DNA from 4 places in the Sulfurovum zhangzhouensis genome. Region 3 is predicted to be linked to each of the others. Evidence: riboswitches for the same ligand, from Rfam matches in the RefSeq annotation. Region 3 holds a riboswitch; each other region holds the start of a gene.
What was found. A riboswitch is a leader RNA that binds a small molecule or an ion and turns the genes downstream of it on or off. The one in region 3 is predicted to bind cyclic di-GMP.
Positions count from the first base shown of each region.

Region 1: linked by a shared signal. The riboswitch ahead of PGH07_RS04410 (CAP domain-containing protein) and the one ahead of PGH07_RS01400 (porin family protein) in region 3 are both predicted to bind cyclic di-GMP.
Region 2: linked by a shared signal. The riboswitch ahead of PGH07_RS03930 (Ig-like domain-containing protein) and the one ahead of PGH07_RS01400 (porin family protein) in region 3 are both predicted to bind cyclic di-GMP.
Region 4: linked by a shared signal. The riboswitch ahead of PGH07_RS03510 (DUF6701 domain-containing protein) and the one ahead of PGH07_RS01400 (porin family protein) in region 3 are both predicted to bind cyclic di-GMP.

Region 1 covers NZ_JAQIBD010000001.1:847,031-853,214, reverse strand. Annotated here, with positions in the region: gene PGH07_RS04420 (globin domain-containing protein) at 15-500, opposite strand; gene PGH07_RS04415 (carbon-nitrogen hydrolase) at 558-1,433, opposite strand; cyclic di-GMP riboswitch class I at 1,498-1,576, shown strand; gene PGH07_RS04410 (CAP domain-containing protein) at 1,636-2,259, shown strand; gene PGH07_RS04405 (agmatine deiminase family protein) at 2,262-3,275, opposite strand; gene PGH07_RS04400 (hypothetical protein) at 3,275-3,412, opposite strand; gene PGH07_RS04395 (alanine racemase) at 3,465-4,469, shown strand; gene PGH07_RS04390 (hypothetical protein) at 4,519-4,731, opposite strand; gene PGH07_RS04385 (ATP-grasp domain-containing protein) at 4,956-5,936, shown strand; gene PGH07_RS04380 (glutamate-cysteine ligase family protein) at 5,939-6,184, shown strand, end outside.
Region 2 covers NZ_JAQIBD010000001.1:750,144-756,327, reverse strand. Annotated here, with positions in the region: gene PGH07_RS03935 (ABC transporter substrate-binding protein) at 1-2,660, opposite strand, end outside; cyclic di-GMP riboswitch class I at 2,820-2,926, shown strand; gene PGH07_RS03930 (Ig-like domain-containing protein) at 2,958-6,184, shown strand, end outside.
Region 3 covers NZ_JAQIBD010000001.1:267,404-273,587, reverse strand. Annotated here, with positions in the region: gene PGH07_RS01415 (nitrogen fixation protein NifZ) at 1-416, shown strand, start outside; gene PGH07_RS01420 (nitrogenase-stabilizing/protective protein NifW) at 1-28, shown strand, start outside; gene PGH07_RS01410 (2Fe-2S iron-sulfur cluster-binding protein) at 490-780, shown strand; gene rpoN (RNA polymerase factor sigma-54) at 954-2,228, shown strand; cyclic di-GMP riboswitch class I at 2,343-2,441, shown strand; gene PGH07_RS01400 (porin family protein) at 2,475-3,083, shown strand; gene PGH07_RS01395 (Ig-like domain-containing protein) at 3,096-5,135, shown strand; gene PGH07_RS01390 (cytochrome c) at 5,232-5,678, opposite strand; gene PGH07_RS01385 (glycosyltransferase family protein) at 5,805-6,184, opposite strand, start outside.
Region 4 covers NZ_JAQIBD010000001.1:652,849-659,032, forward strand. Annotated here, with positions in the region: gene lon (endopeptidase La) at 1-1,086, opposite strand, end outside; gene PGH07_RS03505 (outer membrane protein assembly factor BamD) at 1,223-1,876, opposite strand; cyclic di-GMP riboswitch class I at 2,012-2,086, shown strand; gene PGH07_RS03510 (DUF6701 domain-containing protein) at 2,196-5,828, shown strand; gene PGH07_RS03515 (type II secretion system protein) at 5,840-6,184, shown strand, end outside.

The DNA of each region.
Region 1 (6,184 bases), 580 kb from region 3:
ATGCACCCTTAATCTTATTTATCTTGTATTGCCTGTGTATAGGCAGCATAATAATGGCTTCCATCCGTAAAACTATTGACAGTAAGTTTTGAAAAGGCTTCAACGTATTCCCAGAAACTGTCTTTCAGCTCTTGGGGGATATCGGTCTCACGAAGGGCTGTTTCCATACATCCCAGCCACTCATAACGACTTTTCTCATAGATAGAGAACTCATCATGCAGACGAATCATATACTCAGTGAGATCTTGTCCTATTGATTCAGTATGCACCTTTGGTCCACCGCACAGTTGGATAAAAAAGCGTGCATTTTTCTCTTTTACTTTTTCAAATTCCTCTTCATCCTGAGGAAAAAAGTTGGCGATAGAACTATCATAGATCTCATCATAAAAACGATACATTAGATCCTTCATTCCCTCATAACCCAATGCTTCATAGAATGCAGGGTCTGGCATTTTAAAGTGTACTGCCTCACCTTTTGCAACAGGGGTCACATTATACATCTTGTTTCTCCGATTGTAAAATTTTTGAATATTGTATCAAATTATAATAAAGATAAATTATTCATCACAAAAACGTTTAAGCAGACAACCATAAGACTCGATACGTCTGTCACGAAGGAATGGCCAGATATCGCGTACTTCTTTGGTACGTGCATGGTCGATATCTGCATAAAGTATCTCTTCGTTCTCACTCCCGGCCTGCACGATGATCTCTCCCTGGGCTCCTGCAACAAAAGAGTTACCCCAGAAACGTATACCATCCATTACGCCTGCACTGTCTGCTTCAAAACCTACACGGTTGCATGAAATAACAGGGATACCATTGGCAATCGCATGGGAACGTTGGATCGTGATCCAGCTCTCTACCTGACGTGCTTTCTCATCTTCACTATCTGCATCGAACCATCCGATCGCTGTCGGGTAGATAAGAATCTCTGCACCGCGAAGGGTCATCGCTCTGGCTGCTTCTGGATACCACTGATCCCAACAGACAAGTAAGCCAAGTCTACCTACAGAAGTATCTATCGGTTCAAAACCAAGATCTCCAGGTGTAAAGTAGAACTTCTCATAAAATCCAGGGTCATCAGGGATATGCATCTTACGGTATCTGCCTGCGACTTTACCATCCTTTTCAAACACCACAGCCGTATTATGGTAGAGACCTGCTGTACGTCTCTCAAAGAGTGAAGTTACAAGTACGACAGAGTTGGCTTTTGCCACCTCTGACCAGTAAGCTACATCTTCATCAAAGTTAGCGGCATAGTCAAAAAACTTGGTATCCTCACTTTGACAGAAGTATTCATTCTGATGAAGTTCCTGAAGTACAATAAGCTCTGCTCCGTTCTTTGCAGCCTCTTCTATTTTGGAGGTAGTAGCGTTGATAGTATCGGTTTTATTTCCATAAAATTTTTGTTGAATAAGTGCTGTTTTCATAAAAGAAATTTTAACATAATTTTATTTTTTATTAAACTCTATTTTTATATAGTATGTATAAGGAAATGTTAAAAGCCAAACATATCGTGAGATATGGACGGAAAGCCATGGGTCTTCATAGTTAAGATTGCCAGGTTGCACATTTATAGATGCATGTAACTTTTACTTTTCCTAATATATTTCGAATCAAAGGAAGAAGTGTATGAAAAGTACAAGTTTTGCACTATTATCTGCTACAATTTTGCTCTTTTCAGGATGTGGTTCAACCAAGGTTGCACATGTCACTATCATTAATACAGACAAAAGTCATACTTCTCAGCAAAGTACCAAAAAGATAGCACATGCTTATCCTTCTGTTATAACTAAAGCGCAGCAAAAAGAATTTCTTACCAGAATCAATCAAATCCGTTCAGAGAGAAGATCATGTGGAAAGTACGGAAATATGGGACCGGTACAGCCATTAGCTTGGAGTGATAAACTTTATGATGCAGCATATGAGCACAGCTATGATATGGCCAAGAGCAGCCACTTTAGCCATGATGGTTCAGGCAGCAGAAATGATAGAGCTGCTGTTGAGATGGGGCTGGGACATGGAAGTAAATTAAGAGATCGTATGAGCTATGCAGATTATCAGTGGCGTGCTATCGGTGAAAATATTGCTGCAGGACAGCACTCAACACAAGCGGCAATGGATGCATGGCTGCGCAGTGATGAACACTGTAAAAACCTCATGAGCGAGCACTTTACAGAAGTAGGTATGGCATACTATCCTTCAAATGATCAGTATCAAACCTACTGGGCACAAAACTTCGGACGCAGTATGTAGCGTTAGTAGGCTACCTGCATTGTTGAACAGTGCAGGCTTCCTCCCTGTTCTATCAGTTTTAGACAATTGACCGGAATGATCTCTCTGTTTGGAAACTGTGATGTAAATACCTCATGGGCAACTTTATCTTGTGCAGTACCGTATGTTGGGTAGATGATTGCGTTATTGGTGATCAAAAAGTTTGCATAGGTAGCAGGTAGGCGGTCACCCTCTTCATCGTAAATCGCATCACTCATTGGAAGTGCTACCAGGTTGTAAGGTGTCCCATCGACCATTTTGAAAGTTTGAAGTTGTTCTTCCATCTTTTTTAATTCATCATAATGCTCATCACTTTGATCATCACACTTGACATACATGATGGTATCTCTGTTGACAAAACGTGCCAAGGTATCGATATGCGAATCGGTGTCATCTCCTGCCAGATAACCATGATCAAGCCATAATACTCTTGTCGTACCAAGCGTTTCTTGAAGCTTTGCTTCTACGTCTTCTTTGCTCAAACCACCGTTTCTATTTGGGTTGCAGAGACACTCAGAAGTAGTGAGGATCGTTCCCTCTCCGTCACTCTCCAGTGAACCGCCTTCCAAAACGAAGTTGATTGTCTCAAGCGGCGTGGTACCCATATAACCCATTTTGTGAAGGATGGTGTTGACACTGTTGTCAAGACCTGCTTCAAACTTACCTCCCCATCCGTCAAAAGTGAAGTCAAGTAATTTTACTTCATCTCCTTCTTGGATAGAGATATATCCGTAGTCTCGTATCCATGTATCATTGGTTGGTATTTCGATAAATGTCATGTTGCGGGTAGAACAGAACATGTCTGCTATTTTCTGTTTGTCATTACAGATAATATATACAGGCTCAGCATAGGCAATAGCCTGTGCAATACGGATAAATGGGCTAAGTGCCTCCTCTAAACTTTTTTCATCTTCAGGATCGTGCCAGTCTGTTTCTTTGTGCGGGAATGATAATAGTACAAGCCTTTGTTTTTCCCATTCTGCAATCATACGTTTCATTAGTCTAAATCGCACCTTTCATTTTTTTTCCCATTATTGGAATCTTTTATATTTTTTTTCAACTCTTTGAGTAGAGCGAATAGAATCACCACTGTTAAGATCATAGCGATAATTTCAAGAATTGTTATCCAATCCATTTTTTACCTTTATGCAGGGGTGATTTTTGTCTATTTGGGGTATAATTCCATCATGGCATATATAACGATCAATAGACAAAACTTTTATCATAATCTTAACCAAATAGCGCTAAAAACCGGCTCTAAAGAAAAAATAGCCATTGTATTAAAAGACAATGCCTATGGACATGGCCTCAAACTGATAGCCAAGCTGGCTAGTGAGTATGGTATCAAACATGCGGTTGTACGTGATCTCACTGAAGCTGATGAGGTCAAAGAGTTCTTTGAGAGTGTACTTGTACTTGCAGGTGAAAGCAGGGTAGATGAGGTATGCAGTTTTGCGATCAATAGCATCGAGCAGTTATCCGGTATGGAAAAAGGGTGTCGTGTAGAACTCAAAGTAGATACCGGTATGCACCGTAACGGTGTTGCAATCAGCGAACTGGATGAAGCGCTGGATATGATTACTGAAAAGGGTTTGAACCTGGTAGGTGTAATGACCCATTTCAAGTCTGCAGATGAACTGGGTTCAGACTATTTTTGGCAACGAAAGTACTTTGCACTTGTAAAGCAGAGAGTCAATGAACGCGGGTTTGACAATGTACGGTTTCATTCGCATAACTCATCAGCGATCCTGCGTACGAGAAGTTTCGATGAAGATATGGTACGTGCAGGCATCGCTGCATATGGCTATGATGAACTTCATGAAAGCTTTGATAAGACAGATCTAAGACCGGTACTGACACTCTATGCTAAAAAGGTTGCTACTAAAGTTCTAAAAGCCGGGCAGAGAGTAGGGTATGGCGGTAACTATACTGCTCCAAAGGATATGGTGGTCTCTACATATAACATCGGGTATGGTGACGGATGGTTGAGAGCAACTGACAAAGCACCTTATCAGACAAGTGAAGGATTGGAAGTACTGGGACGGGTATCAATGGACCTGATAAGCTTTGAGAGTGAAAAAGAGTCACTATGCATTATGGATGATGCACAAAAAGCAGCGAAACATTTTGAAACAATATCTTATGAGATCATGACTGCACTCTCTTCTGATATACCAAGGGAAGTGGTGTGATAGAGTAGTTTTGCCTATTGCTTACTACTTTTATAACAAATTTTACTGTTTACTGGTGGATGATTCTCAAAATATCATTATTCTCATCAACAATTTGAAAAACATGTTTGTCCCCGGGAGACTGATAGTAGGTTTCTTCACTGTTTTGTGCATCATTCAACACTACCTTGATTGTTGCTTTCCGATCTTCTGTTTGTACATCAAAAGAGATGATCTCTACTGCTGAAACTACGACTCCGTCCTCTACTTTTTTCAATATCATTGTCTTCTCCTTTTCATTCAACGTTTATTTATAGTACTTAAAATAACTTTGTAAATTCATTAAGTTAGTTATTCTATTTTTAGATGCTTTATACTTTTTGTAAGGATAATTTTCATCTTTTTGTGTGATAATGTATCAAAGGTACATAATAAAAAATTCTTTCAAAAAATAACTTTTTTATGATTATTTTGAAAAGAGCTATGTAGTAAAAGGAGGGGGAGTAAATGGCAAAAAAAAATATTTTATTTCTCAATGGTGTTCCAGATGATAATAGTCTTAAGGTTAATCAGATCCATAAAAATGGGAATATCAAATGGGGTGGAAGCGGTAGTGCAAACCTAAGCGATTTTTTGAAGAATGATTTCTTCGATCGTTCTATGGTTATTTTTGATACTAGAGGTGGTCAGGAACTTCCACGACAGATGATCCATGGGGTATTTAACCAGATATCAGACCCGGATACTCATAAAATCTCACTTCAAAGAGCAGATGACTTCTATAAAGCTGTTGCCAAGCATGTAGCTTTTTTTAATCCTCCTTCTTTAGTGATGAAAACAACCCGTGACAATATCTATAGATTGCTACAAGGGATAGATAAACTTCATGTACCTAAAACAGTTAAGCTTCAACCACGGTCACCTGCTGATATTTATGATGTGATAAAAAATGAAAATTTTGAATTTCCTGTTATTTTCAGACAGGCAGGTGATCATGGAGGGATCAGTACGATCAGGATCGATGATGAAACAGAACAATTCTACCCATTTGCTTTAGATGGAAGAGATCATTATCTTACACAGTTTGTAGACTATGCGAATGATGATGGGATCTATGCCAAATATCGTTTGGTTGTTGTAGATGGTGAAGTATTTATCAGGCATGCAATCTTTAGTAAAGAATGGATGGTGCATGCAAGAAATCAGTTAGATGAAAAAGAGAGTCAGCAGTATAAAAAAGATATTGTTGATCGCTTTGCAAAAGAGATAAAGCCTAAGCTTCAGCCGATTATTACGGAAATATATAATCGTCTTAAACTTGATTATTTTGGTATTGACTGCAATATTGACAGTAACATGAATCTTTTAATTTTTGAGATCAATGCCAATATGAATGTTTTTACTAAAAGTAAAAATACTCTTTTTTCAAAACATATCGAAATGATTCGTTCAGCTTTAATCAAGATGTTGAAAAATAAAGGCAAATGATTATGGTGCAAATAGGTATCGAACATGAATTTGTCTTTAAAGACAGCAATGGAATCTATTTGGACTTTGAAACAGCTCAGTTTCCTATATTTCAACAGATTGTAGATGCTTTCCCATATTTTGAAAATGATGATGAATTTTTTGAATGTAAATCATTGGAGAGAAGACCAAAGCGGTGTTATGTAGAAGGGTTTGAACGCTATGACAGTGATGGACAACTTGTTGAAACTATTCCTAAAGGTCTTGAG
Region 2 (6,184 bases), 480 kb from region 3:
GCAATGAGACTAAGTACTTCTCCCATTGCAGCCATTCGGTGTTTTTTGAGCAGTATTTTATCTTTCTTTCTCAGCTCTTTAACCTTTTCTTCTACCTCATTTTTAAGCTGAGCATTATATTTGCTCAATACGCTTTGTCTAAATAGCAATAAGAGTGCGATCAGAACGAATGGTGTGAGTACCTTTCCTAAAAGTATATAGTTAAATCCTTGTTCATATTTGATCGTGATCCAACTGTTAAGAATATTCTCTTTTGTCTTTTCATCAATAGAGCCTACAGCTTTGTTCAATATCCCAAGCAATGCAGGTTCATCATTACGTACACCAAGGCTAAGTTCCTGCTTCTCATTGAATTTACCAGAGACCTTAAGAGAGCCCGGAAAGTTTTTTTGTATCTGATATCCGATTGCGGTGAGATTATCGATAAAACCAAACGTTTCTCCTTTTATGACACTTTTTAGCCCCTCTTCGATCGATACTGCTTCAATAAATTGGATATCAGGATATCTGGTTTGCAGAAGCTCTTTGAACGCATATCCTTTGACTATACCGATCTTTTTACCTCTGAGCTCACTGATATCACTAATAAAAAACTGATCATAGGTAGTTGTGATAACCAGAGGAACCTCTAATAAGGGATCCGTGAAGTCTAGATAGGCTTTGCGTGAGGGGGTTTCCATGGATAATGAGAGAATATCACACTTTCTTGCTTTTGCATAAGAGAGAGACTTCTCCCAAGTTGTTGTAGGTATGACAGTAATAGGAATACCGATTCTAGATGAGATCAACCCAAAATATTCGGCGCTCATTCCTATATGCTTCCCTTTTTCCATTTTCTCGAACGGTAACCAGTTTGGATCGACACAAAGTGTCAATGATTTTTTCTCTTTGAGGTACTCTGCTTCATGTTTGCTCAATGAAATAAATGTATTTTTTCTGATGATTGCCAACTCTTCTGTACTTAAGTTGATATCATAAGGATTTGTAGTCTGTATCGTAGAACGTATCAGTCTATTATTGATACTTAATAACTCTTCTTGTGTTACAGACCGGATGGCTTTGTCGAGTATCTGGCGAAGGATAGGATAATCATCCCGTATTAGTCCATAGATATCAAAACCATCATCATTGATACCTGTAATCTCGATCTGATGAAACTGGTAGTTATCTCTTATCATATAGTCAAGTACGACCAGGTTGTCAACAACGGCATCGGCTTTTTGCTCACTGACCTTATAGAGTGCTTCATCGATACTGTTGGTATACAGAAGATTCATTGTAGGAAAATTTTCTTTGATGTACTCTGAAGCAGTACTTCCTTTTGCTACAGCAATCGTTTTATCTTTAAGACTCTCTAAGGTATAGAATCGGTTTTCTCTATGGGATACAATGGACAAGCTTGCCTGCATGAGAGGTCCGGCAAAGAGGGCATAGTTTGTTCTCTCAAGTGTTTTCCCGCTCCCATAGATCATATCGATCTCTTTGCGTTTCAATGCATCAAGAACATACTGGAAATTGACACCGTCACCTATTTTTACAAATTCGAACTTAAGACCGGTACGTTGTTCTATCAACTTGTAGTACTCATGAAATATACCGCTGTATGTTTCTCCCGTAATCGAAGAAAAGGGCTTCCATGATACAGCGCTGCAACGAATGATGGGATGTGATTCAATAAATGCTGACTCAGTAGGTGTCAGGTTGATCTTGTGAGGTTTGAGATTAAAGATAAAACCATCAAGGTCCCAATCAGGAGTGACCATCCCAAGCTGTACGTAGAGATCGGTGTTGAGTTTGATTAGTTCAGGTACGATAGCTCCAATGCTAAAGAGCTCCTTTTTGATGAGGTTTTCAGTGATTTTGGCTTCATAGAGCAGTGCTTCTTTTGATTTGGCTTTGGAATATTTTTCATAGATGAGATCAATGATCTCTTCCTTATGATTGAGTGCATACTTCCAGCCTTTACGTGTAGCATTGATGAATCTTTGTGTCCTATGTGGATGTTGTGTGGCTTCCTTCTCGCTGGTAAAGAGCTCAACATCATAAGAGTAAATACCATACTCAGCAGGGTTGAAGATCTTGTAAGATACCTGTTTTTGATCAAGAAAAAAAGGTTCATTTGAAATAAAGGCAGTTATAGCATCGACTTCACCGTTTTTAAATGCGTTGATATCATAACTGTGAGGTATCACCGTGATATCATCCGGCTTTAGGTTGTGTAACTGTAGCATAGCAGCAAGACTTGATTGAGTTAACTCACCTGTTGTTCCCATGATTTGTTTGTCTTTTAATGCTTCAATGCTTTGGATCTCCGGTCTTGTGATCAGGACAAGAGCATTTTGTTTAAAATAGGAAGCAAGCAGAACTACCTTTTTCCCGGCAAGACGATCAAGTATGAGTTGTGAAGAGGATATTCCATAGGTCGATACACCTTGCAATACATTTTCAACCGTATCGATACCAGGAGAATGCTCGTTGATCGTGACATCAAGTCCTGCCTCTTTATAGAAACCTTTCTCCTTGGCTGCGTAAAACCCTGCAAACTCAAACTGGTGTTTCCACTCAAACTGTACGGAAACTTTTTCAAGTGTTTGATCCTGAGCATTGGCGATAGTTATTAGAGATAAAAGTAAAAGAAAGAGTAATCGGAACAGATACACAAAAGCTCACTTTGTTTTAGAAAAATCATAGCAAAAAAATGTAAATTTCCCCGTTATATTAAAAAAATCTATTTTTATGATATATTTTTAAAACTGTGACATTTCGGCAACATTCTACTGTTATACTTGCGCGTTATTTTAGTCACTACAGGAGAGGAATATTGTCAAAGCCAAACTATTCGTGAGGATAGGACGGAAAGCCACGGGTCTATATATCAGAGCGTTAAAGTAGCTTCTTTATCATCTTAGACAGCCGGGTTACCAATAAATTATACATCTGTAATTTAAGGGAGACCCATGTCATTACTCAATCGTTTTTTTGTATTTGTATTTATACTTTTTTCAATACAGCTGAATGCTGATCCTTATCCTCCTGCCTGGGGGACAAACGGGGATGGTGCGGCAGTCCACTTCAAGCCTGCACCATGGCCGCAAAAGAACGAATGGAAACCTTATAGCCGTTTTGGTGAGAGCATTAATGATCCACGTACAGGCGACACTTCCAATGGTGGTACACGTCCTCAAAACTATGTAAATATCGCTTCATCGTGTACAGACAAGGCTGAACCAAGTATCTACTACTATCTCTATAAAGATCCTACTGATCCTGCAAATGATGTCATTATGTTTCGTTGGAGGGTGGAACAAATAGCCAATACCTATGCCACAGGACCGAACGCAGGAGCATATAGTAATGTAGATCCTTGGGGATCAGCGTTATGGACAGTATTTTTCGATATAGACGGAGATGGGTATCGTGATATTGCGGCACATCTGGATGGATCATCCGGTGCCCCTGGCGTAGCGATAGATAGAATTTTTGGTATTTATGGCAATATTCCTACCCAGTCAATTGATTATATAAATGATCCTGAAAATATCAAACTATTGGGACATAATCCAACTGCCTTTACTGATGGTTCAACTATATTGAATTTCGATGGAAATGCTGCTAATCCAACAACAGACTGGAGTACAATTATTGCAGCACCTGATACGAAAAAGGTGTGGGACTATGGGACTACACGCTCTTCGTATAATCAAGATTCTCCATGTCAAGAGTACTATATCGACTATCAGATTCCTATGTCTATGATAGATGCTTCCAGCTATGGAGGACCAAAGCTTGAAAGAGATACTCCTATCTCTATGCTTTTTTGTACGGCAAACAGCTTGAACAATCCATTCCAAAAAGATTGTGCTATCAATAACGATTGGATAGCTGATCCCAATAAACCCGGACCATTTGGCGACTATATCAGTTTCAGTAAGGAAGAACCATACGAGCAGCCTATTGTGGATGATATAGGGGCAAGCGGGTGTAATCCGACAGTTTTGACTGCGAAAGTAAAAGATGTTATTGCTATTGTTGATGGAGAGGCTATATCATCGGTAAGTGATGTAATATTTTTCTATTATAGAGATGACAATGGTGATGGTGTAGCCAATGATGGAAATGAGTGGACACAGATAGCAGCTCCTGCAATACGAACAAGCTTTACAGACTGGATGGTAAACTGGGACTCTACAGAGCTATTTAAAGGGCAATACCTTATAGGGGTACAGGCAATCGATAATCCTACAATAGTAGATGATGATATGAATGCCAGTGCCAAAATCAATCGTACGTTCTCATATCTTTCTGAAGCAGAAGTAAACGCATCTATCCTGGCTGCGGGGGCAACTTATACCGATGGAAATGAGATTTGGCATGCAAATCCGGATATCACTGGTGTCAAGAGTATATCGCTTGCAGTCAATACCTGTGGTGTTGCACCTACGATTGAAAAATACGCATCTATAGAAAATCTTCTTGCAGGTGAGGATGTTAACTTTACGATTGATATCAATAACTCTACAGGTTTTGATCTTTATGTCTCACAAATTTCAGATGTGCTTCCAAACGGCTTTAGTTATAAAAGCCTAGTCAGTCTTGAGCATAACGGAGCACCTATTACTACAAGTTCTGCTCCTCTAGCAGGAGAGACAGGAACAATAAGCTGGTCTTTTGATGAGATCGTTCCAGACGGTGGTCAAATCAAACTTATATTTACTGCACAAGCAACAACTACATCAGGATCATATACAAATACTGCATATGCACAAACCAGCTATGGGACAATCTTGAGTGATCCTATACCTATACACGTGGATGGTGCGAGGATTTCCCTCTCTAAAACACCTAGCAGCTATTTTGTCGCACCCGGTGAAAGTCTTGTATATACTTTAGGATATGCCAATGACTCTAGTATCGTGGTGACGGGTACAGAGCTTAACGACACTTTGCCTATAGGTGTGAGTTGTAATACCTACTCGATTAATGGGGGAGCCGCAATAGACTGTTCCGGTATGGGTAATACTATCAATATACCTCTAGGTATCCTGGGTGCATTTGAAAGCGGATCGGTTGAGATGAATGTTACCGTAGATATCTCATACAGCTCTACAACTCTGCTTAATAGTGCAATACTTACCGTCACTGCGCCGGATGGATCTGATGTCAATAAAACTGCAGAGAGCAAGATCGGTGTAGATATACCTATCGCAGCATTTACTCTAGAAAAAACTTCTGATATAGACTTTGTTTCTTTAAATAATAATGTTGAATATACCTTAACGTATACAAATTACGGTGATGCTGATGCTATGGGAGTGATGCTTACTGATACTTTGCCTATAGGAATGACTTATATTTCATCGGTGCCTTCCGCAATAGACAATGGTGATGGAACATATACGTGGGATCTTGGAACGGTTGCAGCAGGCAGTAGCAGCAGTGTGACTATTATTACAGAGGCAACAGAAGATGCTCTGGTTACCGGTGTATTTACCGGTGAAAACCCAGCCAGAAACAATGCAGAGTTATCATGGAGCGGACCTGCAGGCGGTGGCTCTGTAGATGCTTATAAAGATGTAGGTATTGATAGTGAGACCTGTCAGGCATTTTATTATACGGATATTACCGGTGATGTTGGAAATGCAGGTACACAGTTATTGGCACAAAGTTCGATCATAAATGCATCGACCGAACACAACGTGACCTTTAGTACAAACAACGCTACTGAGCATGTTGGAACCTATTATATGGAACCTGTGGCATCCACTGCCATCAACAGCGCTGATTATACACGTTTTGAAATATTATTAAATTATACGTCATCTGTTGTTGCAAATGTTAATTTTACCGTGGCAGTGTATGATTATAACCCGGCTGATGGGACGACTATACTGATTCAGTCAGGACTGACTGCCGGTTCAAACGGAAATTCAAATAAAACGATCTTAATGAGTGTAACCAATCCATATACTATCCCGGCAGGACACCGTATACTTTGGGATATTAATGCGACATCATCAAAAGTTACAACGCTCTCTTTCAACGTCAATAATATGCAAAACAGATCACTTTTATGTAAGACAGCTCCAGCTGCTATGAGTATTTCCAAGACAGTTGACCTAGCCAATGTCACAGCAGGTATAGATACTGCTGTGACATATACGATCGACTACGCAAATATCAGTGG
Region 3 (6,184 bases):
AAGCCAAACAAATATCAGCTTCAACTAAAGACGAGATACTGCCGGTATTTCATCTAGGTCAAAGGGTACGTATCACAAAGCCTATCAGGAATGACGGGTCTAACCCTTTTCATGCTCCTGATGCAATTTTGGTCCAGCCCGGTGCGGAAGGATATGTTACGCATATAGGAGACTGGCTGCAGGTGATACGTATCTATGAAGTCCATTTTATAGAAGAAGGATCTACTTACGGATGCCGTGAAGCAGAGCTATTGGCCATAGATGATGTAGACGGATATGATGAAGTTGAAGAAGAACTAAGATGGTTGAGAGAACACCGTGCCAAAAAAGCAGCTCAAAAAGCAGCTCAAAAAGCAGCTCAAAAAGCAGCTCAAAAAGCAGCAGAGCAATCTCAAAACAAAGGAAGCGATGACTAAGTTTTGTGTATTAGCAAAGATTTTTATATCACCGCAGATATAAAGATCTATCTATTTTAAAAGGAGACAACAAATGACAACTAGAGTAGAGATCATTAATGATTTTTTGGCAATTAATGTTACACCGGGTAAAACGATTCAAGACATTGTAGAAGCATCAGGTTCTGCACTACCGTTTGGGTGCCGTGACGGTGAATGTGGAACATGTGTAGTACTAATTGAATCGGGGATGGACTATCTTAGTGATATGACTGACAAAGAAAAAGCAGTTATGAAAACAATAGGTGAGAGCAGTCCTAAAGCACGTCTTGCTTGCCAGATGAAGATCACACAGCCAAACGGGCTTGTACGTATCAAGTACTAATCTTTCTCCGGATTTTCCGGAGTTTGATGTAGTCATTTTTAAAGAGATTTCATAATCTTTTTAATGATGATTACCTCTATTTTGTCAAAAGATGCATTTTTGTGCAGTCTGGAACAGAATATGCATAGTATTGAATGTAAAATAATTTATATACTATATACAAGAGGATACAAATGGCAGTAAAGCAAGTCTTTAATCTCAAACAAAAACAAATACCGCGTCTTTCTATGCAGACATGGTTACCTTTGCTGCAATGTTCACTTTCAGACCTGGAAAAACATATACAGAATATCGCCAATGAAAATCCGTGTCTTGAAGTAAGTTCAGGCTTTGAAGTAGCAGAAAGTTCATCCAGCAGCACACATCAGGCATATCTTTCCTATCAAAATCATGTCTCCAATGCATCGAGTGATGAGATCGAATGGATGAGTATATCAACCCAGTCACTTTATGAAAAACTGGATGAACAGATCGCTGCACCGCTTTTCCCTACACCGATCTCTCAGAAGATCGCTAAACAGATCATATTTTATATCAGTGATGAGGGGTATTTTGAAGGAGATATTGAAGAGATCGCTACACAGTGCGGTGTACCTGCTGCACAGGTAGAATCGGTCAGACAGCGTTTTGCTTATCTTCAGCCTTACGGGGTAGGGGCAAAAGACTATAAAGAGTCGTTTTTGTTTCAGTTAAATGAGTTTGATCTAGATGATGATATGAGCCTATTGCTCAGTGCGATGATCATACAGTTTGAATCATTGGAAAAGTTTATCAGCCATCCTAGGTTTTCAGAGGCCAAAGAGATACTGAAACATCTCAAAAATCCGCCGGCTATCAAATACATGCCGAGTGAGCCGCCTATCTTGCCTGACCTTTTTGTCTATTTTGATGAAGATGAGTTGACCATAAAAATGAACAATGCATTTTATCCGGATCTCAAGGTGACACAGATCGATAAGTATGAGAATTTTGCGAAACAGAAATTTAAAGAAGCACGAGAACTGGTCAAGCTCCTGGACCTTAGAAAAAGTACGCTTTATAACATTACACTGGTACTGTTGGAAAAACAGTATTCGTTTTTCATGGGTGGGACGCTAAAACCTTTAAAACTTCAGGATGTTGCAGAAGAGCTTGGATTTAATGAGTCTACAATTTCCCGCGCGATAAGCGGAAAGTATATGGAAACAGAGCATGGTATCTACTCTTTTAAAGACTTCTTTTCCAATGCTATAGGCAATGTGTCTACAGCCGAGCTAAAAGAGTTTATCCAAAGATTGATCCAGAGTGAAGATAAAAACAAACCCTATAGTGACAAAGCGATCCATGAGATGCTTGAAGCACGTTTTGGTATACAGATGGTGAGAAGGTCTATTGCCAAGTACCGCCAGGAGCTGGATATCCCTTCATTTAAAGAGAGGAAGTTCCTTTATCAGCTTGAGATGCTCTAAAATGAATCAAGGAGAAGCTTTCTTAAAAAGATAAATATATTGTTATTATATTTGATAATTTGACTTAATACTTAGTATTTTAATAATGTTTTAAATATAATCAAAATGCATTACAATGTTAAACGCTACACCTATCGTGAGATAGGGTCAGAAAGCCATGGGTCTTGGATACTATAGCTCTATAGTAAAAGAAAAGATCGCCAGGTTGCATAATCAATCAAATACTACACTTATTAAAGGGAAATAATGAAAAAGGGAATGTTATCTCTGGTGTCTATAATGGCACTGAGTGGAATAGCTTATGGGGGCGGTGATATGGGTAAGGCTGTAGAGCCTTATGTCGAAATGCCGGAAGTTGAGGTATATCCTTTCTATATTGGCGTAGGAATGGGAGATGTATCGGTTGATGATGAGACAACTGATGAAAAGATTAGTGCAACTACAGTGGTATTACAAGCAGGATACGAGTTTAACAGTTATGTGGCACTTGAAGGACGTTATACATTAGGTCTGGGTGCTTGTGACTATGATAGCGGTACACTAGGTGTCACTGATGGATATGATGGTGATTATTATAGCTGGGGAGTTTATGTAAAACCTATGTATCCGATTGGAAACTTTGATATTTACGGACTTCTAGGATATGGCCAAATTATGCTTGAAGACCTTGCAGGTGGTGATGCAGTTCAAGGTGGATTCCATTGGGGACTTGGAGTAAGTTATGCGCTTTCAGGAGAGATATCTGTATTTGCCGATTATGTCTCATTGTATGATGATAAAGGACTTGACAAGAGAGCAGAACTTGATGATATAGTTGCCGATACTTGGACAGTCGGTCTTACGTATAAGTTTTAAAAGGAATCAAGAATGAAATTAACAAACTTTAAAATCATACCTTTTGTACTGATGGTTTCTTCACTTTTAGCATTGAATGGCTGTGATAAGTCTTCTACCTCTTCAGACAGTGCGCTTGCCGGTGTAGCTCCTGTAGCAGTAAACGATAGCGGTGTTGGTGTTTCAGGGGCACCGGCAACTATCTTAGTAGTAGCAAACGATACTGATGTTGAAAACAATCTTGATGTCAGTTCTGTACAGATCATCGGGACAGCGAATGCCGGTGATTCTTTGGTGGTAACGGGCGAAGGAACATGGAGTGTTGATGCTGCAGGAAATGTGACTTTTACACCTGAGATTGGATTTACTAATGATCCATCTGTGATCGAGTATATCGTATCTGATACTAATGGACTTGTATCCAATAGTGCTACAGTCACGATAGACTATCCCCAAACAGCACCTGTAGCATACGATGATGATGCTAATGGGACTTCAGGTTTTGCAACCACTGTGGATGTTTTGGCAAATGATACAGATGCAGAAAATGATATTAATACAAGTTCAATTCACATCACAGGTACGACCAACCCAGGTGATACTTTGGTAGTAGCTGGTGAAGGAAACTGGTCTGTCTCTCCTGTGCATACAGTGATCTTTACACCAGAAGCAGGTTTTACGGGAGATCCAGAGTCAATCACGTATATTATCACTGACAATACAGGTCTTACATCTAACGCAGCTACTGTAAGCATAGATTATCCGCAAACTGCTCCTGTAGCAGTGGATGATAATGAAACTAATACTACTTTAGGTGCAGCAACTACGCTAAATGTCGTGGCAAATGATACGGATGCAGAAAATGACATCAATGCAAGTACGGTGAATTTCGTAGATGGCAATGCAACGGATGAGAACGGTGATGATTATGCTGACAGTTTGGTTGTAGCAGGTGAAGGTAACTGGACTGTTGATGCTGATGGAAATGTGACATTTACCCCGGAGGCAGGCTTTATCGGCGATCCAACACCGATTTTCTATACTGTAACAGATAGAACAGGGCTTGAGTCAAATGAAGCGAACATCACAATTGATTATCCTAATCTACTAGCTTCATGCAGGGCATATCTGGAAAATGGTCTTTCAGTAGGTGATGGCATGTATATGATTGATCCTGACGGTGTTGGAGGAATAGACCCATTTGAGGCTTATTGTGATATGACAAGTGATGGTGGCGGGTATACTATCAAAACAGTTACTACCTCTTCAGCACTTTTGGCTCCAGCAGCAGAAGCATATTGTTCTGATAACTTCGGTATGCATCTTTTTGTACCAAGAACAGAGGCTCATTTTACTGCTGCGGTAACTGCACACGGAGCAGAATATTTTTATATCATGGGAATATATCCTAATGTAAACGGAGCTACTTGTATAAATACACCATTTAACTCAGCTTCCTGTACTACTTGGGCTCCGAAAGATGGCGGGATATGGTATGTTTCCAATAGAACAGATATCGCTGAACCAAATGGAGATAATAATGTTGATCAATCAATGGGTTATGCATTCTCAGGTACTACTCTTGCTAATTACAATGATATTGTATCCGGTTACAGTTCACAAAATTTTGCATGTTCTGCACTTGATGATCCTAAGGCACAAACTTTTGTAAATAATACTCCATTATCGTTAATGGATATGTCTACGGTTACTTCACAAATTATTGTAACAAATGCTATATCCTCTATCAATAAAGTGACTGTACATATCAATAGTAGTGGGCTAGCGCCTTATGATAATGAGTATCGTCTTGAAAGTCCTTTTGGAACGGTAGTCCTGCTTTCAGATAACAGGGGAACCGATCCGACATTTATCGCTACGTTTGATGATAATGCAACCATTTTGATGAGCGATCAAACTTTTAGTTCGACGATCAATGGAACGTATGTGCCAGAAGAACCTCTATCAGCTGTTAATGGTGAAAATGCAAATGGTACATGGACATTGAATGTGGTTGATAACATTCCTATTATTACTAATACCTTAAACTCGTGGAGTATTACGATAGAGTAATATTAAATTAAAGACAGGATCTAAAGATCCTGTCTTTGATAATATAAAGTATGTACTTTTTCATTCCCACTCTCAAAGTGGGAATGAAGCAAAAAATCACTCAGAAAAAGTCTTAAACCGTTGTGTCGCATAGGTTGAGTGGCATTGCACACAAAGTCCCATCATTTTGGAAAAATTTTCCTCTACTGCTTTTTTCTCTTCAAATTCGGCTGCTTCAGATAATTTACCGGCTGTAGCATGGAAAGAACGGTCTAGTTCAATAAACCCCTGCGGTAAATTTGTTTTCAATTCTTCTCTTTGTGCCTGTGTTAAACTTTTAGTGAAGATAAAACTGTCATGGATATCTGTTGCCATTTTGGAGATCTCTTCATACTCACCTTTTACTATATTAGAAAAGATACTATGCATCCCTTTTTCGATATGTCTCATCTCCTCAGCAAGAAGTGATCTTGTATCTCCTGATAATCCTTCTACGCCTTTTTGATTTTCAGTTGCTAATATCCCTGTTGTTAAAGCGATAATTATTCCTAAGAACCTGATCATGCTTATTTCCTTTTACTCATTTTTTTCAAGTTGATCGTAGCATTTTTATATTTTTTTAGAATTGATTTATGTTAAGTTCTTTGAAGTAAGGGCGAGATACCGCAATATCAAGCCTGATATGCCTATCTATTTCTCATTTTGCAACTTAGTATACAACTGCAAATGTTTGTCTATCACTAGTTCCCAATTCATATTTTTTTGAGCAAATGAATAATTTTCAACTTTTTGTTTGGATAGTTCTATCCCTTTTTTGAGCTTTAAAGCAGCATCTTCAAAATCATCAACTTTAAAAGCAGGGTTATTGGAATATTCTAATAACTCTCCAATACTTCCGGTTGCCGGTCCTACCACTACTTTATTAAAGGTGTAGGCTAAAATTTGTACGCCGCTGTTTAAAACTTCCGATCTCGGTATAAAAACCACATCTGCTGCATTCATGTAATACTGAATATCCTCTTCAGGTACCAACCTATAACCTAACATACGATCTGTTTTTAAGCTATAAA
Region 4 (6,184 bases), 390 kb from region 3:
GAGTATTGCTCCATTGGTCTCTTTTTGCTTCAGTCCTCTTAACGATGCCAGCTCTCGTACAGAGAAAAACTCTACGATACGCTCTTTTGGTTTTTCCAAGGAATAGTGATCTTTATCAAGTTCTTGAGCAACTTTTTCTACACTAAGGTTCTGCTTCGTAAATTTTCCAAACGGCAGATCAAGGACCCATTCCAAATAAGTTTGTAGTACGTTTGCATCTGCAGATTCAGGGTGCATACGAGCAAAACGCTCTAACTGTTTACTGATCTCTTTAAAAGCATCTTCATGCATGTGAGGCTTTAATGCTTCGATCTTTTCTCTAAAATTCGAGATCTCTTCTTCTCGCTGAGTATCAATACCAAGCTCATGCTGTATCTCTTTGAGCTGTTCTTTAAGAAAATACTCTTTGTTGGTCTGTTCGATCTTACTGTGTACTTTTGTACGTATTTCTTTTTGAATTTTTGCCGCTTCGATCTCAGAAGTAATGACATCAATAAGTGCAAGCAAACGTTTTTCAATATTCAGTTCGATATAGAGTTTGTAAGCTACCTCTTTATCCAATTTTAACATCGAGGACACAAGATCTGCGATACGGTTAGGCTCATCATTCTCTTCAATAGTACGTAAAAGATCAGCTGGGATATTACTGTTAAGAGAAGAAAGCTTCTTGATCTTACCGCGAAGGATATCCATTAGTGCATTTGTTTTCAGCTCATTATAGGGTTCAAGCTCGACAGTATCTATCATTGCTTCATTAATTTCTCCTTCAACGGCTTCAACGATCTTAGCACGTGAAAGTCCTTGAAAGAGAATCTTGACTCTTCCGTCAGGCAGATGGACTTTACGCATGATGGAACCTACCACCCCTACTTTATACATCGCATCAAAACCTCTTTCACCTTCTTTCCCGCTTATAGAAGAGGTCACAAAGAGTAATGAATTGTTTTCCATTGCCATAGTAGCTGCATCGATATCTTTTTGATTGCTCAGAAAAATTGGGCTGATCATAAAAGGATACAAAAAAAGCTCATCTTCTACAACTACCGGCAGCTGTGTGGGAAATGCTTCATAATCACTTAATTGCATACTTATATTTCCTTTGTTCTATCTATAAAATTCTGTCTATTTTAATAAACATAGACTATATCAAATAATTTTTTGTTTATGATATTCCCTTCTAGGGTACCGAAAAAAGATTAACCGTTTTCAACCGACTGAAAGGTCAATCAAATACAGCACCTATAATCCCCTGTTCAGGCGGTGTAATATCACTTTGCTGAACTACTGAACCTTTATTTTTATCTCTGTATATTTTTGCAGCTTCATCTTTTCCCGTACGATCATACAGTGCAGCGATATTTTCATTCAGAAGATATTGTGTCATATAGAGCCTAACCAACATCGTGTTTACTAAAGGCTGATATTCAGATCCCGGGTAACGGTTGATAAACGTCTTGGCATTTGTAACGGTATCTTCGATCAACTTTTGATCTTTATAAACATCCTTGATCCCCAAAAAAGAGGCTTTTATTTTCAAAAACTCTATATACTCACGATTGCTTCCTGCACCATATCGTTTATTATATTCATCCAGGTAAAAGTTTGCGAGCAGATACTCCTCTTTGCTCATATGAGCATGTGCCAACATAATGATTGCAGCAGGCATCATAGGAGAGCGCATATGTTCGCTTTTGAGAGAAATATAATAGGCATCAGCTTTATCCAAGTATCCCCCGGAGATATTCTTTGCTATCTTCTGATACCAGTAAAGTGCAGGTTTATTAAACTCTTCAACCGTACTTTCATCGTTTCCACACCCTACTAATAAAAAGGATAAAAACATCCCTACACCTATTGTTCTAATCATCTGTAACATATACGGCCACTCCCTGTCTAAGTTCTTTAACTCTCAATATCATAGCTCAAAATATGTAAAAATCGTATTAGCTTTGCTACAAATCAGACTTTTTACGTTAGAAAGAATTAAGTAACCTTATGCCATGATTTAACTATCTATAATGGCCAAACCTATTGCGAGGTAGGGACGGAAAGCCACGGGTCTCATGCAGATAGCCGGGTTGCAGAGTAAAGAGAAAAATGCTCATTTGACTCTACTTGCTATGTTTGGTCTCTTTTTGTAGCTTTTTACTATATTTTTTAGTATAATAAAAAGTAGTGGTTGGAAAGGAGGTTCTATGCAGTATCTAGCCCAAACTTTTAAAAGATTTTTTTTCACTTTGGTATCTTTTCGTATAGTCCGACAAACTATTTTTTCTTTATTCTCAAGCGTTTTGATACTTTTTAGTGGTGTTTTATATGCAGAAACAGAACCGAATAACTCCTGTATAACATCCGATCCGATACTTGCATTTGGAATTTATACGGGTTCTGATATAGGCTCCAGTAGTGAAGGTGACAGAGATTATTTCTCCTTCGATGTTCCGGCAAACGGGACATTACAAGTGACTGTCAATAATCATACAAATAAACTTTTGAACTACTCTGCACTTACATCACCTCTATGCCCATCTTCAAAGGTAGGATATATAGGGAACAATGCATCAAAAGTTTTTACGATCCCATCAACATTAACAGGAAGATATATCATTTTCTTAGAGGGAGATAGCGATAATGTTGCTAATACCTATGATATCTCTGCTGTTTTTACCCCAAATGTCCCATCTGTCGGTAATGACTTAAAAGTAACAAAAGTAGCAAATGTACAAGAGGCACTGATTTATGATCCTTTTTACTATACGATCAGTGTTAGTAATATCGGAGATCAAAATGTAACAGATATAAATCTTACCGATACACTTCCTGATCGTATGAAAGCCAATCTTGATATGATAAACGGTCTTACAACCGATTGGACTTGTATGGATGAGAACAATGATACAACGGGTGAAGTAGGAGGGGTAATCACATGTACTTTCGATAATGTGCTTCGCCCGGGGGATGTTTCTATCTTCAATTTCCATGTACGTGCTCCTGATAAGAATGGAACAATCATAAATACTATAGAGGTTAACAGCTCACTGCCTGATGTTGATCCAACCAACAATATAGATACGGAAACTACATTCATTACCAATGAAGTTGGTACCGCTGAACACCTCTGTTACACAGAACGAACTGAGATCCTTAATTCAGATTATAATGCTAGCTGTGAAATGAAAGGTAACTTCTACTATGGAAACGACTGTGAAGCCTACGTATTGGTCAGAGAGTACAATGCAACTACGATACTGAGTGATATCAAAGTCTATAAAATGTACGCGCCTGAGACAAAAGGTGGTTCATGTGAGTATTCTGCTACAACATCAGGAGGGGGATCATCAGGTGAATGTAACGATATTACCAACGTAAATGATTATGGATCTTATACTGAAGGATATGCCGTTGATATTAATAAAAACCTAGTAAATAATGTTCAAATATTATTAAAGGACAAGAAGACGTATAATACCCCTAGGATAGATGGTATTGCTATGTTTGGTGACTACATCACCGAATTAGGTTTTCATCATACAGGCCGTATTTATGAGTGTAACGGAACGAGTGAAGGGGGAGTCGAGATCACGACAAAAGCAGACCTGATCGATACACCAATCGATGCCGGCAATGCTCTTACATACAATATGTACACCTCAGATACTGACGGTTCACTTAAGTTTATCCAAACAATGACTGCAGGTGCACCAAGCAGGGATGTCATTGGAGTACACCTTAGCAAAGAAGGTGTAGCAATACCTTATCTGACCGATACCGGCATTCCGTATACTATTGTTCCGTATATGTCAAATAATACATGTTCACTGGCACTGGATAACATCATAGATCCAAATAGCGGGCAGCAACTGGTCATCGAAGTACCGTCGGGCTTTTACTCTTCACAAGGACAGATGATCGTACCGGCCGAAGTTTCAAAAATTTCCAGAATGCAATTGATCTTTGTTGATCCAAACTCATTGAGTATTGAAGGACAGAACTGTCTGGCGAACAGTAGTACAACAGGTAACTTTGCAAGACTCGCACAGTGTGTTAACTCCGAAGTACAGTATAAAACTGCCTTTGGTCAAGATGCATGGGACCGCTGTGGTATGGATGGGGGGAAACCGTGTCTATCAGATAATGGTGGATATGCTGATCCAGGCGATCCTTCATTTGACCCGACAACTGACGGTATCTATGTCAATGAACTCGGATGTTATATGTGTACGTTTAACATCCAGCCTTCATGTACCACAGACAATTTTGCCATCCGCCCGGATCGTATGGAGATCGGTATGACAGATCCTGATGCACCGGATCTGCTAAGATCGGCAAAACCTTATAGTCTCTCGTTAACCGCAAAATATCCGGTAGACGGTATCTATCCAAACGGTTCATCTATTCCTACAAGTACAGTAGTTTCAGGCTATACTGTGCAAAGCCACAACTACAATAGTGATCTTGACTCTGACGTAATACGTTATTTTAAAAACGGACTCCCTGATACAGCAGGGGTTTTAGCCGGAACTTCCGATGTAAATATTACTCAACTGGCTTTTATGGTCGGAGGTCTTTCAAGTCTAAGCCCATTTGGACCAACTACCACTCCCGGTATGCCGGATGAATCAGTAAGTGTTAAATACACAGATGTAGGAACCATTGAGCTTAATATTTATGATAAGGAATGGGCAGCAATAGATAATGATGATACTCCAATGGATTGTAATACCAGTCATGCCCATACATATATCTGTACGTATGACCAGGTAACCTTTATTCCCGATTCTTTCAAAGTAGATAATATCGTTTTAAGAAATCATAGAGACAGTAACTTCACCTACCTGTCCAATGATCTAAATATGTCTGCACCTACTGATGTGACGATTAGTGCGATCAATGCAGATGGTGATGTAACTCAGAACTTCAGACAGGGAAGTCTATTCTATGAAAATCCTGTACGTGTTGACCTCAATGTTACCGAGTGGAATCCGGCACTTTCAAACAACCACCCATTAGATAATGATCTTGTGATACATGATATTCCAACAGAACAACTTCTCGGATTTGGTGGGGATGATGCCAACGGTACACATAACATCACTTGGGACGAGAGTAATACAAGTCAACGCTTGTTATTCAACTATGCGCGGGATAATAATCAACCGGTCAATCCGTTCAGAGTACCGGAAAGTGATGTCAATATCTCTGTAGCCTCTACCTATACCAGTACAACCGGGAATACTGCTATCATCACAGGAAACGGTGTGGAAAATGATGATCGCAATGCTACTTTCTACTATGGCCGTGCAAAGTCTTCTCAGGACTTTTATGATGTTGAAGGTACAGTTGCCACCACACCGATCACTATGCTAGTGTACTGTGATCAATTCCCGACTTGTACATTCTTCCCAAACACTATACAGCTTACAGGACAAACAGACTTAAGTAATTGGTGGCTTTCGCTTGATCATAATGTAACATTGGGTGATGGGAATATTACGCTAGAAAATCCGCCTACTGTTGCATTGGGTAGCGGTACAGCTACCGTGGATACGGATGTAAACATCGATACAAATGCACAAGATGGCACTATTCAAGTGGTGAGAACCGATTCTGGTTCGGTTTCGGTGACATTTGATATACTCCTCGATGTTTCAACTCCTACGAGCACAAACTCATGGGTTATCTATAATGCAGATAGTCCTATATTACCTCCGGATCCATTCTATAAGGTTCGTTTTACCGGAGAATCAGGATGGGCAGGTATTGGTGAGACAGGACATGTACTTGACATTAATGCAAGTACTACCAAAACAAAAAGGTTGAACTGGTAATGAGAAAGAGAATGAGAAAAGCCATTGCGATGATAGAGTTGATCTTTGCAATCGTCATCCTTGGTATTGTACTGATGTCAGCTCCTATGCTGATCTCTACAGCAACACAAAGCAGTTATGTTTCATTGCAGCAAGAAGGAATTGCCTCTGCATCAGCAGAGATCGGTATGATCCTGACACATCAATGGGATGAAGGGGATACAGATAATACACGAACAGCTTCTGTCCTGGTCACCAATGGAAATGCTGATCTTAACCAAGAGATTAACGGGACAATCCCGACAGGAAGAAGAGCCGGTACACCTAGTTCCAGCAGTCGACGCTTTACCGATTCATTAGGAGGAGCGATCGACGCA